3 regions of the Shewanella sp. Choline-02u-19 genome follow, and region 2 is predicted to be linked to each of the others. Evidence: predicted binding sites of a transcription regulator. Region 2 holds the regulator's gene; each other region holds the start of a gene.
What was found. The regulator ArgR, encoded in region 2, controls arginine synthesis, uptake and breakdown. The targets are predictions, from matches to a motif close to ANTGAATANNTATTCANT.

Region 1: CXF83_RS16965 (OadG family protein) is a predicted target of ArgR. The motif match lies at 3,067-3,084, and genes of this name have one in related genera.
Region 3: CXF83_RS07570 (YjiH family protein) is a predicted target of ArgR. The motif match lies at 1,484-1,501, and genes of this name have one in related genera.

What each region holds. Positions count from the first base shown of each region.
Region 1 covers NZ_PJBE01000013.1:2,368,519-2,373,364, forward strand. The annotation lists gene CXF83_RS16955 (sodium ion-translocating decarboxylase subunit beta) at 1-877, opposite strand, end outside; gene oadA (sodium-extruding oxaloacetate decarboxylase subunit alpha) at 886-2,694, opposite strand; gene CXF83_RS16965 (OadG family protein) at 2,712-2,957, opposite strand; gene CXF83_RS16970 (BatD family protein) at 3,480-4,736, opposite strand; gene CXF83_RS16975 (vWA domain-containing protein) at 4,729-4,846, opposite strand, start outside.
Region 2 covers NZ_PJBE01000012.1:919,233-924,078, forward strand. The annotation lists gene CXF83_RS06030 (Dyp-type peroxidase) at 1-770, shown strand, start outside; gene CXF83_RS06035 (cupin domain-containing protein) at 823-1,293, opposite strand; gene argR (transcriptional regulator ArgR) at 1,455-1,925, opposite strand; gene mdh (malate dehydrogenase) at 2,277-3,212, shown strand; gene ispB (octaprenyl diphosphate synthase) at 3,288-4,259, opposite strand; gene rplU (50S ribosomal protein L21) at 4,541-4,846, shown strand, end outside.
Region 3 covers NZ_PJBE01000013.1:165,126-169,971, reverse strand. The annotation lists gene CXF83_RS07575 (methyl-accepting chemotaxis protein) at 1-1,216, shown strand, start outside; gene CXF83_RS07570 (YjiH family protein) at 1,573-2,928, shown strand; gene CXF83_RS07565 (UDP-2,3-diacylglucosamine diphosphatase) at 3,078-4,004, shown strand; gene CXF83_RS07560 (GNAT family N-acyltransferase) at 4,055-4,846, shown strand, end outside.

The DNA.
Region 1 (4,846 bases), on a different contig from region 2:
CAGCCCCCAACACCAAAATACCTAAGGTTTCAATTTGCAAAAACTGCTCTGCTGATAATTTAGAACCCACAGCGAGTCCGAGAAAAATAGTAACGATATTAATCAGCTCATTCTGGGCGGTGTTAGACAATCTATCGACCACACCCGACTCGCGCATCAAGTTACCTAAACAAAACATACCCACTAACGGCGTTGCTGCAGGAAGGAACAAAATAGTTAATCCTAATACCATGAGTGGGAAGATTATTTTTTCCTTCTTACTCACTTCTCGCAGCTGCTCCATCTTGATCTTACGCTCAGATTCTGTTGTTAGCAGTCTCATAATAGGCGGCTGTATAAGTGGCACTAACGCCATATAAGAGTATGCAGCAACCGCAATAGCACCGAGTAAGTCTGGGGCGAGTTTGGACGCTAAAAAGATAGCCGTTGGCCCATCTGCACCGCCAATAATCGCAATAGCGGCAGCATCTTGCATTGAAAACTCAAACCCAGGGACTAAATTCAAACCAATCGCCCCAAGCAAGGTGGCAAAAATACCAAATTGTGCTGCGGCGCCAAGTAATAACATTTTAGGGTTAGCAATCAATGCCCCAAAATCGGTTAATGCCCCCACACCCATAAAGATCAATAGCGGGAAAATTCCCGTTTCAATACCCACATGATAAGCAAAATAGAGCAGTCCACCTTCGTCGGTAAATCCACCATTAGGAATATTGGCTAAAATAGCGCCAAAGCCTATAGGTAAAAGCAGTAACGGCTCAAAACCTTTTGCGATAGCTAAAAAGAGTAATAAGCAGCCGACACCCATCATTAACAATTGACCTGGCGTAAAGTTGGCAATGCCGGACTCAGACCAAAAGGCGATTAATCCTTCCATGATGACTCCTATGCTAACGCTAACAGCTGACTACCAACTGATACCGAATCACCCTCTTTAACCCAAACCTGAGAGATCACTCCATCAGCCTCGGCTCTTATTTCCGTTTCCATCTTCATCGCTTCTAAAATAATGACAACATCACCCTCTTTAACCGTGTCACCAGGAGACACATGCACTTTAAAAATATTACCTGATAGCGGTGCATTTTGTTCTAACTTGACCACCAACGACTCAACGGCGGCAGTTGTTGCGGGTGCAGCAAAAGGAATCACATTTTCGGCAGAGCTTATTTCACTGATATCCCCCCCTTCGGCCACTTCAACGACAAATCGCTGACCCTGCACTGTTACAGTGTAAGTTGCTGGCCCTTGCTTATTGGCAGCTGCTAGCTCTGCTTTTTTTATTTGTTCGAGCGCTTTTGCAGCCACTTCAGGTTTGGGTTCAAATGCGTCTGGATTATTGCGATTTTTAAGGAATTTGAGTCCAATTTGAGGAAATAATGCGTAGGTTAATACATCATCATCCACCTCTGTTGATAGGGTAATAGCTTCAGCTTTGGCCTTTTCAGCTAACTCAAGACGTAACCTGTCGAGCTCAGCTTCGAGTAAGTCAGCTGGGCGACAAGTTATTGCTTCAGCGCCCGCTAAAACGCGTTGCTGCAGCTCGCTATTCACGGGTGCTGGCGTGGCGCCATATTCGCCCTTGAGTACGCCTTCAGTCTCTTTGGTAAGCGATTTATAACGCTCACCCGTCAGCACGTTAATCACCGCTTGGGTGCCGACAATTTGAGAAGTTGGCGTGACTAAGGCTATGAAACCTAAGTCTTCACGAACCCGTGGGATCTCTTCTAACACTAAATCTAACTTGTCTGCAGCGCCTTGCTCTTTTAGCTGGCTTTCCATATTGGTCAGCATGCCACCAGGGACTTGTGCACGAAGAATGCGCGAATCAATGCCTTTAAGTTCACCTTCGAAAGCTGCATATTTTTTGCGTACCACTCTAAAGTAAGCTGCTATCTCTTCCAATAACGCCATGTCATAACCGGTCGCTCTGTCAGTATCTTCAACCATTGCAACCAGAGTTTCTGTCGCGCTGTGACCATAAGTCTGACTCATTGACGAAATGGCGGTATCAAGTACATCAATGCCCGCTTCTATCGCTTTTTGGTAGGTGGCGGTGCTAAGACCTGTTGTTGCATGGCACTGCATAGAAACAACCAAATCTGTTTGAGATTTGATTTGGCTAATCATGTCAAAGGCATCGAACGGCTTTAATAGCCCGGCCATATCTTTGATACATAAAGAATGACAGCCCATATCTTCAAGACGCTTAGCCATGTCAATCCAAGTGTCCATCGTGTGCACTGGGCTCGTTGTGTAGGAGATAGTACCTTGCGCATGAGCGCCGACGTCAACAACAGACTTAACAGCGGTTTCAAGGTTACGCACATCATTCATTGCATCGAAAATTCGGAATACATCAACCCCGTTAGTGTGAGCACGTTCAACAAAACGGTTAACTAAATCATCAGCATAGTGACGGTAGCCTAAAAGATTTTGTCCTCTTAGCAGCATTTGTTGAGGTGTATTAGGCATGGCTTTTTTAAGCTCTCTAATACGTTCCCATGGATCCTCACCAAGATAACGGATGCAAGCGTCAAACGTTGCTCCGCCCCAAGATTCTAGCGACCAAAAGCCGACTTTATCGAGTAATGGCGCAATAGGTAACATATCTTCGGTGCGCAACCGAGTAGCGAGAATGGATTGGTGAGCATCTCTTAAGACGACGTCGGTTAAAGCCAGTGGCTTGCTCATGGTAACTCCCTACTTATTTATGCTTTTTGGCGGTGCTGATGAATTGCAGAGGCGATAACGGCTGCCATTAAAGGACTCACTGCGGGTTTAGTTACCGCCGGTTGGCGAGCATTAACGGTTATTTTCTCTTGGGGTGCAGGCGCATATTTTTTAGCAACTAGCTTCATTCCCAAAATCAATATACCTAAAAATACAAAAACCAACGACATGCCGAGGATCATGATCCCCAGCGCATCGGTTAACTGTTCTGATATTGTTTCCATCTCTTCCTCTCTCCAGCCCTATATACACTAAGACAAAACGGTGCAACCAAATCAGTGTATGTTAGTTTTGTCGGCCCATTTTACGGATTATGTAAATATACTGGAATAAAACAAATATTTATTCACTAACAGTTCACATGTTATGCATTCATTTCGATAATGCCTAAGCTTAAAGCAGCTAGAAGACTGCTATCATCGACAAAAACAATAACCAATCTATAACAAAATAGCGAGGCCTTTGTAAATTGGTCATACCAATAAGCATAAAAATATTACTACACTGATGATGATTCTATAATTTATTATTGAAATAACCAGTGAATCATCAGCGTAAGCCATGGCAATCCAAAATATTTATAATTTGAATCTTAAGTTAAAGGAAAGTAATTTCAGATATAAGAACAAAGAGTAACCCAGTAGCTAGAATGAGATCTTATGCACTAATCAATCAAACTATGGGTCTCGTTAAACTTAGTTTTTTCAGGAGTACAAATTAACTGGGTAGCCCTTTTGCAAAAGCCATTATTTTATTAAGTTCCTAAAGGCTTCTCTTACGAAAAGCTTCTCCTCCTTTTTCAACTTAAACCCATGGTCATCGTTTTCAGCTGTTGAGCTAAAGCATGCTCTAAATAGCTGCGATATAAGCTGGTGTTTTTGCAGTACCTTGGTGGAAGCATGCGGCGTTTGCAGCGATAACGAAGGTTTTATTGTGGCTGGTGCAGATATAAGATCACCACGCCGATACAATAGGTTGATAAATTCACGCCAGTCTTTTACTAACAATGCTTGGGTCAGCTTTACTCGTATCGGTAGCGTTTGCTTTTTTAGCCCCAATATAAGCAAAACAACTAACATCAAGACGATGATACTGAGCAATACGCTATAACGGTCAATATTAGCCCCAGTAACGTTAAGTTTAATCTCAGAGAAATTTAACCGATGTAAACCAACGTCAGGATCCCACCAAAGTACCTCTTCTCCTCCGACTACAAATTCTCCACCAGCTTCGATAATGTAGTTAAACTCTTGGCTCAATATTGCGCTGTTTTCACCACGATTATTATTGTCAGTCAGTTCAGCTTCAAGCGGCATAACACTAACGCCATCTGGTGCTGTCATGAATATTCGAGGGATATTCATTGCAGGGAGGTTAGTCACAGAAATCTTGATTTCACGCTTAATCACGTCACCAACATTGTAACTTGGCTGTGACACTGACCATTGATCCTCAATCAATACTGATCCTGATACGATGTATTGTTCAGCATGTATAAGGCTTGCTGGGATATGCGCATAAAGCACTACAGCATCCGATATCAATATTGCAGTCTTAGACTCTCCGCTAATGTTGTCCATATACTTGACCTTGAATCGAACACTCGGCACCTCTATAACGCCTTTATGTTCGGGGTAAAGATACACTTCCCAGATCTGAGAGGAGAGCGCTGTCCCAGCGATTGTTCTGTTGCCATTAATGGCAAATGAAGATGCTTGAGACAATCGAGCACTGGACATCGAAGGTAAATCAAACTCGGTGCCGCCGTTAAAAAAACCGTTAACAAGTAGCTCAAAACGCAATACAGTTTGTTCACCGACCACAGGATGAACATTAGATACTTGAGTCAAAATCTGGCTCGAAGGAGCCACGGTGTTTACAGCATTAGTATTAGTGGCTGCCGCACTAGCGTTGATACAAACCATACAAAATAAAAATAAAGCGACCCGCTTACATTGCAGAGTTATTGAATGAAGAGTTAAATTGAACGTCTTGCTAATCATTCCCCTCCTCCTTAGCGTCAGCGTTGCTATTCGCCTTTGGCGGTAGAGATCTATCTTCTTGCTGGGACTCATTGTACTGAGCTTGGAATTTTGCAGCTAAAAACTTTTGC
Region 2 (4,846 bases):
CGGATAGTGCATTCAACGGGTTTGTTGCCGTTGGGGCAAACTATTGGGATGCGCTTTACCCGGTAGGCAGACCACGCCAATTAAAGCCATTTCCTGCGATGAATCAAGAGAATAGAGATGCGCCGGCGATCGAATATGATCTCTTTGTGCAGCTGCGTGGTGATCGCTTCGATATTCTCCATTTAGTGGCCAATGAAGTGTGTCAAATGTTTGATGGACTCGTAGAGTTGATAGATGAAGAGCGCGGCTTCCGTTTTATGGATAGTCGCGACCTAACAGGCTTTGTTGACGGCACTGAAAACCCCAAGGGCCGCAGCCGTCAAAGTGTTGCACTGGTTGGAGATGAAGATAACGAGTTTAAAAACGGCAGTTATATTCATGTACAAAAATTTGCTCATAATTTGAGTAAGTGGAATCGACTGCCAGATAAGAAACAAGAAGATATCATTGGTCGTACCAAAGCTGAAAATATTGAATACGCCTCTGCAGATAAGCCATTAACAAGTCATATTAAGCGAGTTAATCTTAAAGATGATGACGGTAATTCAATGGAAATATTACGTCAAAGCATGCCTTATGGTTCGGTTAAAGAACAAGGTTTAATGTTTATCTCTATGTGTGGAAACTCGGTGAATTTTGAAAAAATGCTCGAAAGTATGATCTATGGTGATACAGAAGGTAATCATGATCATCTGATGCATTTTACTCAAGCACTAACAGGGTCATCCTTTTTTGTGCCATCGATAGATTTTTTAGAACGATCCGCATAAGCCTGGTTAATCTGTAAAAAAAACGCACAATAAGTGCGTTTTTTTATGCCTGCTATTTTTCTTGTTCTTCTTTATCGTTATTAAAGTAGCTAGTAGGGCTGCGGTCATAAACCTCATTCATACTCCGGACGAGTACTTTATTGGTTTCGGGATAAACAACGACATCATGGGTATCACGGCTACCGACCACTAAAAAAATGAAATCGGCATCGCTATTATTAACTATTTTATGGGCGATACCAGAGTTGGCTGTGAAGCAGATATATTTTCCTTCGCTAAAAACATGAGGTTCATCATCAATATAGAGAGTGGCTTCCCCTTGCATCGCGTAAATGTGTTCCTCTTCTTTAGTGTGATAATGAGCAAGTGCTGACGCCATGCCTGGTGCTACCTTTTCCATGGTTACGCCAACTTTTTCAGCCCCAGCAGTATCACCAATGTGCTTTTGATCACTGCCGTAATTATTTTCATGTGACCAAGACTCCCAGCCAACATCAGAAACATTAATCAGTTTGTTTTTCATCTTTATTATCCTCAACTTAGGAATGCTGCCCTACTGGCAGTATAACCATATTGATATAATAAAAAATAACATATTCAATATATTGTATAAAGGTAGCGTTGGCATTTGGCTTAAAGGGAGGTAGGGCGGCGTTTCCGCCCTTATTTTGCTGGCAGAAAAAGTTAATCCATGTAATTGAACAATGATTTAACCGTTTCTACTGTATCCACAATCATGTCGATATTTGACGGACTGATAAAGATAGTATCATCACCCGCTATCGTGCCTAGAATACCTTCTGGCTTACCTATCGAATCAAGTAATCGGGCGATTAACTGTGCCGCACCTGGGCTGGTTCGAACAACGATCATTGACTGGTTATGATCCACATCAAGTACAAGGTTTTTAAGTGGACTACCAGCAGTTGGTACACCAAGCTCAGCGGGTAAACAGTAAACCATTTGCTGTTTAGCATTTCGGGTTCGAACTGCGCCAAACTTACTCAGCATACGCGAGACTTTTGATTGGTTGATATTGCTAAAGCCTTCAGCTTGAAGCGCTATCACTATTTCACTTTGGGAGCCAAAACGCTCCTCTTTTAAGATCAACTTAAAGGTTCTAACGAGATCGTCCTGATTTTTGCTTGTTTGCATATATTATTATTCTTTATTCAAAAAAATCCGCTCTATGATGATTATATTCGCCTTTCATGTCAAATTTTATTCGTTTTTTTGAATAATAATTCACAGCGAGTTGTTTTGTTGAGCGGTACTAAATTCATTAGAGTATAAATTCTATTTATTTTTATACTGATCTTTTGCAAGCGATTTGATAGCAAAGCTAGACGGGCTGGGCGTTTAAAGCGATGGTAAGTGGCATTGTGAATCTAGAATAGAATGAACACGACTAAGGGATAATTGAATTTTAGTTGTGAATCCAGTACTGTTGCGCCATTAGAAAAGCGGATCTAAATCACAAAAATCCGAGAATTGACGGAGATAACTATGAAAGTTGCTGTACTTGGAGCTGCTGGCGGTATTGGCCAGGCGCTTGCCCTACTATTAAAAACTCAACTACCTGCGGGTTCAAAATTGTCGCTTTATGATATTGCACCTGTAACACCAGGTGTTGCCGTTGATTTAAGCCACATCCCAACAGCGGTTGAAGTAAAAGGATTTGCGGGTGAAGATCCTTCTGCTGCATTAGACGGTGCCGATGTGGTCCTTATTTCTGCGGGTGTTGCACGTAAGCCTGGTATGGATCGCTCAGATCTATTCAACATCAACGCTGGGATCGTAAGAAACCTTGTTGAAAAGTGTGCTGCGACTTGCCCTACCGCGCTTATCGCTATTATCACTAACCCTGTGAATACGACAGTTGCTATTGCTGCTGAAGTGCTTAAGAAAGCGGGTGTGTATGATAAGAACCGTTTATTCGGTGTGACGACGCTTGATGTTATTCGTTCTGAAACCTTTGTTGCTGCAGCAAAAGGCTTAAACGTAGCAGACGTTAAAGTGAACGTTATCGGTGGCCATAGTGGTGTGACTATTCTGCCACTTCTTTCACAGGTTAAAGGCGTTAGCTTTACTGATGAAGAAGTTGCAGCGTTAACAACGCGTATCCAAAATGCAGGTACTGAAGTTGTTGAAGCTAAAGCGGGTGGCGGTAGTGCGACACTTTCTATGGGACAAGCAGCTTGTCGTTTCGGTCTTTCTCTCGTTCGTGGCTTGCAAGGCGAAGCAAACGTTGTTGAATGTGCCTACGTAGATGGCGGCAGCGAACATGCTGAGTTTTTCGCTCAACCTATTGTTCTTGGTAAAAATGGTGTTGAAGAAGTATTAGCATATGGTGACGTTAGCGCATTTGAAGCAAGTGCTCGTGATGCAATGCTAGATACGCTAAAAGCAGATATTAAGCTTGGTATCGAATTTGTTAAGTAAGCTTACCTTTTGACAATGTAAGCCCTTAACGAAAAAACGGAGCCAATTGGCTCCGTTTTTATTGAGTCAATAAAACTAGTGACTACGCTGTACGGCTATCTTAGCCAGTGAAATTAGTGCTGTTTTGTATTCTGACTCTGGCAATATAGCTAATGCGGCGATAGCCTTGTTAGACTCTTCTATGGCTCGCTGTTCAGTATATTCAAGCGCACCACAACGCTTTAAGGCGCTTATAATCACTTCAATGTGCTCTGTACCGTCACCTTTTTCAATCGCTTCTCTAATGAGCGCTTTCTCTGTGTCGTTACCTTTGGCAATGGCAAAGATCAACGGTAAAGTTGGTTTTCCTTCAGCTAAATCATCACCTATGTTCTTACCTAGCTCTTCTGTTTCTGCTGTGTAATCAAGTAGGTCATCAGTTAATTGAAAGGCGGTACCCAAAAACTTACCATACTCAGCAAGTGCTGTTTGTATCTCTTCAGAGCTTTCGGCTAATAAACCCGCTAAGCGTGTTGCAGCTTCAAACAATTTTGCTGTCTTACAATAGATGACACGCATGTAGCTTTCTTCAGTGGTGTCTGGGTCGTTACAATTCATCAATTGCAGGACTTCACCTTCGGCGAGTACGTTAGTGGCGTCAGCGAGTATTTCAAGTACGTCTAAGCTTTTAAGCTCAGTCATCATTTGGAATGAACGCGTATAAAGGAAGTCACCCACTAATACACTGGCACTATTACCAAACAATGCATTCGCTGTTTCTCTGCCGCGACGGAGCATAGATTCATCAACGACGTCATCATGCAGTAGTGACGCTGTATGAATAAACTCGATTATTGCTGCCAACTTTAAGTGAGAATCACCTTTATAGTCGATTGCCCGAGCCGCTAAAATTGACAATAAAGGTCTTAAGCGTTTGCCGCCACCGTTAATAATATAAAAACCTAATTGATTAATTAGGGCTACATCTGACTCTAATTGTTTATAGATCAGTTGATTGACTGCTTGCATATCGCTATCAGCCAATTGACGAATGGCGTTTAAATCCATAAATAGACTCTGATTTGTTGGCTGCTATGACAATCAGCAGCTCATTTAAGACATAAATGTTATAATAGGGGGATTCTACCTAAATTTGTGCAGCAAGACAGTAGTTGTCGCTAATTCTGGGAGATATTTGGGTCTTTTTTTATTCTTACTGAATTAGCTCTTGTCAGATGCTAGTTCTTAGCGTAAACTCCGCGACCATTGTCATTAAAGCTTTTATAGCACCCCTGCATCAATCTAATATAGTTTGAGCGGCGTGTTTAGAATATCGGAGTAAAATAGCTATGTACGCTGTTTTTCAAAGTGGCGGCAAACAACATCGTGTTGAAGCCGGTCATACAGTTCGTTTAGAAAAATTAGAAGTCGCTACAGGCGAAACTATCGAGTTCGACCAAGTTCTTTTGGTTGCAGATGGTGAGACTGTACACGTAGGTGCACCTTTAGTTGAAGGTGGTAAGGTTGTTGCTGAAGTTGTTAGCCACGGCCGTGCGGAGAAGGTAACTATTGTTAAGTTCCGTCGTCGTAAGCACCACGATAAGAAGATGGGCCATCGTCAATGGTTCACCGAAGTTAAAATTACAGCTATTAGC
Region 3 (4,846 bases), on a different contig from region 2:
TGGTTATCAATCTGTACGCGTTGCGCCTAAGATCGAATACATCAATAAGGCGCAAAAGATCTATCAACGACTCAATTTAGGTAAACGTGTTAGCGACCCTATTAGCTTAGCCAATAAACGCCTGCTATCTGCATTTTGTGCCAGCCTCGGTTTAGCAGCTGCTGGTTATATTTGGGGTTGGGGCGTAATTTTAGCCGGTATCGTGTTAATGGGCGTAAACCTTGTCATCTTTTATGACGAAGCCTTTCGTATTCCCGCTCGATTAATACAGATGAAACAGCAGCATGACTCTGTCAGTCGTTTTATCTATTGCGGTCGAGATACCTCTTCGTTGCTTGATTTTCAGTTGATGATGAAAGACGCCAAACTGCAAGGTGTGCTGGGACGCTCACAAGATAATGCCGAACATATTGATGCCATATCCACTCAATTAATGACTGCCGCCCAACAAGCCCATGCTGGATTGAATATTGAAAACCAACAAATAGAACAAATCGCCAGTGCCACTGAGGAGATGGCCGCCACCATTACAGAGGTCGCTTCGAATATTCAATCAACCTCTAATCGCATTCAAGACACTTACCAGCTTTGCCATGAAAGCCGTGACAAAATGCAAAGAAGTGCAGCAAGCATTAGTGAGTTAACTGATTCAGTGACAGAAGCAGCGGCGAATGCACAATTGCTAAACAAAGAAGCAGAGCGAGTAGCCAGTGCAATGTCTGAGATTGATGCCATTGCCGAACAAACCAATTTACTCGCGCTTAACGCTGCTATCGAAGCCGCAAGAGCCGGTGAGCAAGGGCGAGGATTTGCAGTTGTTGCAGATGAAGTTCGCGCACTATCTAGCCGCACACAACAGTCAACAGAAAGTATCTCTAAGAGTGTCGATAAGATGTTTACCATGCTGACTCAATGGTCAAAACAGATGGATGAAAGTAAGTCACAAGCATTGTTATGCACTGACGATGCCGAGATTTCAGCGCAAAAAGTCGACACTATTTTTGAAGCAGTAAAAAATATTCACGATTTAGCGCAACAAAATGCCGTTGCCGCAGAGCAACAAACCTTAGTTGTCGGTGAAATAAACCAAAATATTAGTCACATTAGCCAAGCATCAAATGAAAATTTGAATGCTATTGATGTGGTTGAAACATCGGTTAAAGAGTTAAAAATTAATGCTGAAAAAGCAAAATCTTTGAGAAAAACATTTAGTTAGTTTGCCCTCCGTAATATGTGTTGTCGTTACCACTAGTGGGTAGCGACAACATCCGCCGCACCAAACAATCAACAACTAAGAAACATAAACAAACCATTGTTTTAAATGAATATAAACAAAAAATATTTTTGTGCTTTTGCTGCTTATTCCGATACAATATAAATAGTCATTTAGAGTTAATAACTATTCGCTAGTCTTGATATATTCTATATAACAAGAGAATCGTTTTACTTAGATGTTTTAAGGCGGTAACCTCGCCTGCTAGCGGTTGAATGAATATTCAATACATTATTTGCTTAAGTACCAATTCAGCTTTAACGCTGTAAAGCAAAACTCGATATTTAGGGTAATAAAAAGTGTCAGAAAAACAAACCCATAACATTAAAACCATACTTACGTTTATTGTGCCATCACTGATCGGTCTACTGTTATTCATGACCCCCATCAGTTATCAAGACGCAATCACCATTCCAATTGCAATTATCTCTAAAGGTCTACAGAGCCTGCTGGGTGACGCTCTCATCGGTATTGTCACTGCGATTGTTATCTTTACTGCTTTGGCATCATTAGTCGTTAAAGTCGCACAGCCTAAATTTGTGATTAAAAGCGTTTTTTTAAACTCCTTGTTTAATGTCACCCCTATTTGGTTAGTGATCCGCATACTCGGTGCCATCTTTATCAGCTTAACCTTCTTCGAAGTCGGTCCTGAAGCTATTCGCTCTGGTAGTACTGGTGCACTGGTTCTCAACGACCTATTGCCGGTACTGTTTTCAGTCTTCTTATTTGCAGGGATGTTACTGCCGCTATTACTAAACTTTGGTTTACTGGAGCTATTAGGCACACTGCTGACTAAAGTCATGCGTCCTATCTTCAATCTACCGGGTCGAAGTGCCATTGATTGTATGGCATCTTGGTTAGGAGATGGCAGTGTCGGTATTTTGATGACCAGCAAGCAATACGAAGCACGCTTCTATACTCAACGTGAAGCTGCTGTGATTGGTACAACATTCTCAGCAGTATCGATAACCTTTTCACTGGTGGTTATCTCGCAAGTTCAGCTAGAACACCTATTTGTTCCTTTCTATCTCACGGTATGTTTTGCCGGTTTTGTCGCAGCGATAATTGTGCCTAAACTGCCTCCCCTATCGTGGAAAAAAGACCTCTATATTGATGAAACACCCCGCCATAAAGATGATGAAGTCATCCCAGCCGGCCATGGCGTATTCTCTTGGGGTTTAGATCTAGCACTGACCAAAGCCTCTCGCGCTGGCGGCATCAAACATACATTGACCGACGGTGTTAAAAACGTAGTTGATATGATTTTTGGTGTGATCCCAGTGGTGATGGGTATTGGTACCATCGCCTTGATGGTTGCCGAATTCACGCCAATATTTAACTATCTTGGTATGCCGTTTATCCCGCTACTGGAACTATTACAAGTACCAGAAGCTGCTGAAGCCTCTAAAACAATTGTGGTGGGTTTTGCGGATATGTTTATTCCGGCCATTCTTGCCAGCTCTATTGAGTCAGACATGACCCGCTTTATTATTGCGGCATTGTCAGTCACGCAGCTTATCTATATGAGTGAAGTTGGCGCACTATTGATGGGCAGTAAAATTCCTGTCAATTTCCTTGAGCTTGCAGTGGTCTTTATCTTAAGAACACTGGTGACTCTGCCTGTTATAGCAGGGATCGCCCACCTGATTTTCTAGTTTTTATAGAGAAACAGTCAAGGTCAATAATCGGAGCGCATAAGCGCTCCTTTTTTTTGCCTCGTCATCAACATGCCACAAATAGTTCATCTGCTAGTCAACTGCCGCTTTTACTCTATTGTCATATCCCCGCTTTCACTGGCAGGACAATGGAAAACAAACAGCAAGGAATTGCCGCAACAGAACTCGAAAACAGCCTTGGAGACCGCAGCCTACCGCCGCAGAATGACACGGTTAAGCCCATAAATAGTGCCCGATTAAATCAAGCGCAACACTATAATGCCATTTGGCTTTCAGATGTTCACCTTGGCAGTAAAGACTGCAAAGCAGAGTATCTACTACAACTGTTAAATTCACTGCAAACAGACATCCTGTTTCTGGTTGGCGATATCTTTGACATATGGGCGCTAAAACGTAAATTCCTTTGGCCTCAATCACATAACCTAGTTCTACAAAAATTGCTCAAAATGGCACGAGAAGGCACACGTATTGTGTATATTCCGGGTAATCACGATGAAGCCCTAAAGCCCTACGATGGTTTTTGTCTGTTGGACCTCACCATTACCAAAGAGCATATTCACACCACAGTGTCAGGGCGTAAAGTGTTGGTATTACATGGCGACCAATTTGACTCTGAAGTGTGTATTGGCCGCGCCTACGCCAAATTGGGCGATCACCTTTATGACTTGCTGTTATTCCTAAATCGCCAACTGCATAAAGTGCGCAGCCAATTGGGTTATCCGTACTGGTCACTCGCCAGTTACGTCAAACTCAGGGTCAGCAAAGCGCAACAAGCCATTAAAAATTATCGCAACGCCGTCACCCGCTATGCAAAGCGCATGGAAGTGGATGTTGTCGTTTGTGGTCATATCCACCAGCCAGAACTCACGGTTACCGACAATATGGTTTACGCCAACGACGGAGATTGGGTGGAAAACTGCACCTTTATAGCCGAGTCCGATTCGGGTGATATCCAACTGCTGAAATGGCAAGAAGCTACAGCCTGCGCCCGACTTATCAGCGCAATTCAATTTAGCCAGCACTCAGGTTCACCAATGATAAAGCGCGTAGCTTAGCTCATATCTGTTCATAGCAGCTCGTCAGTCCTCATCAATAGGGTTTTATTATGATTTTCAATGTCGACAATGTTGTAGAACAAAACTTACCGATGCTCGATAAAACCCCTTGGCTAGCCACGCCCACCAAGGCGATGCTGCGTTACCTGCTCAAGGAGAAAGAGTGTAATGACATTGCTAATCAATTCTCCTATTTAAAAGGGGTAGATTTTGTCGAGCAGGTACTCAATAGTTTCAATTTCAACTACAGCGTGCCCAATAGCGAGATAGAAAACATCCCTATTGAAGGGCGAGTGGTCATCTACGCCAACCATCCTATCGGCTCTCTTGACGCCTTAGCCATGATAAAACTTATCAGCAAGGTGAGACCCGACATAAAAGTGGTCGCCAATGAACTGCTGATGGCACTTGAACCGCTGCATTCAATACTGCTGCCGGTTCGTAATATGACGGGGGGCACGCCAAAACAACACCTCAATAATATCCATCAGCATCTACGAGATGAAGGTACGCTATTGATTTTCCCCAGTGGCGAGGTGTCACGGCTTCGACCAACAGGTGTGGTTGACTTGCACTGGCATTCTGGTTTTTTAAAGATAGCGAAAGCGTGTAATGCCCCACTGCTGCCCATGCACGCTGATGCTAAAAACTCAGCAGCGTTTTATGGCGCCTCAATGCTGTATAAACCACTGGCCAGTTTGATGCTCGTAACGGAGATGTTTAAGCAAGCCAAAAAAACCATGCCCGTACGCATTGGGGAGTTAATTCCTAAAGAGGTGGTTAATAGCTCAGATTTCCCGCTGAAAACAAAAGTTAAGCTATTAAAAAATCATCTCTACCGC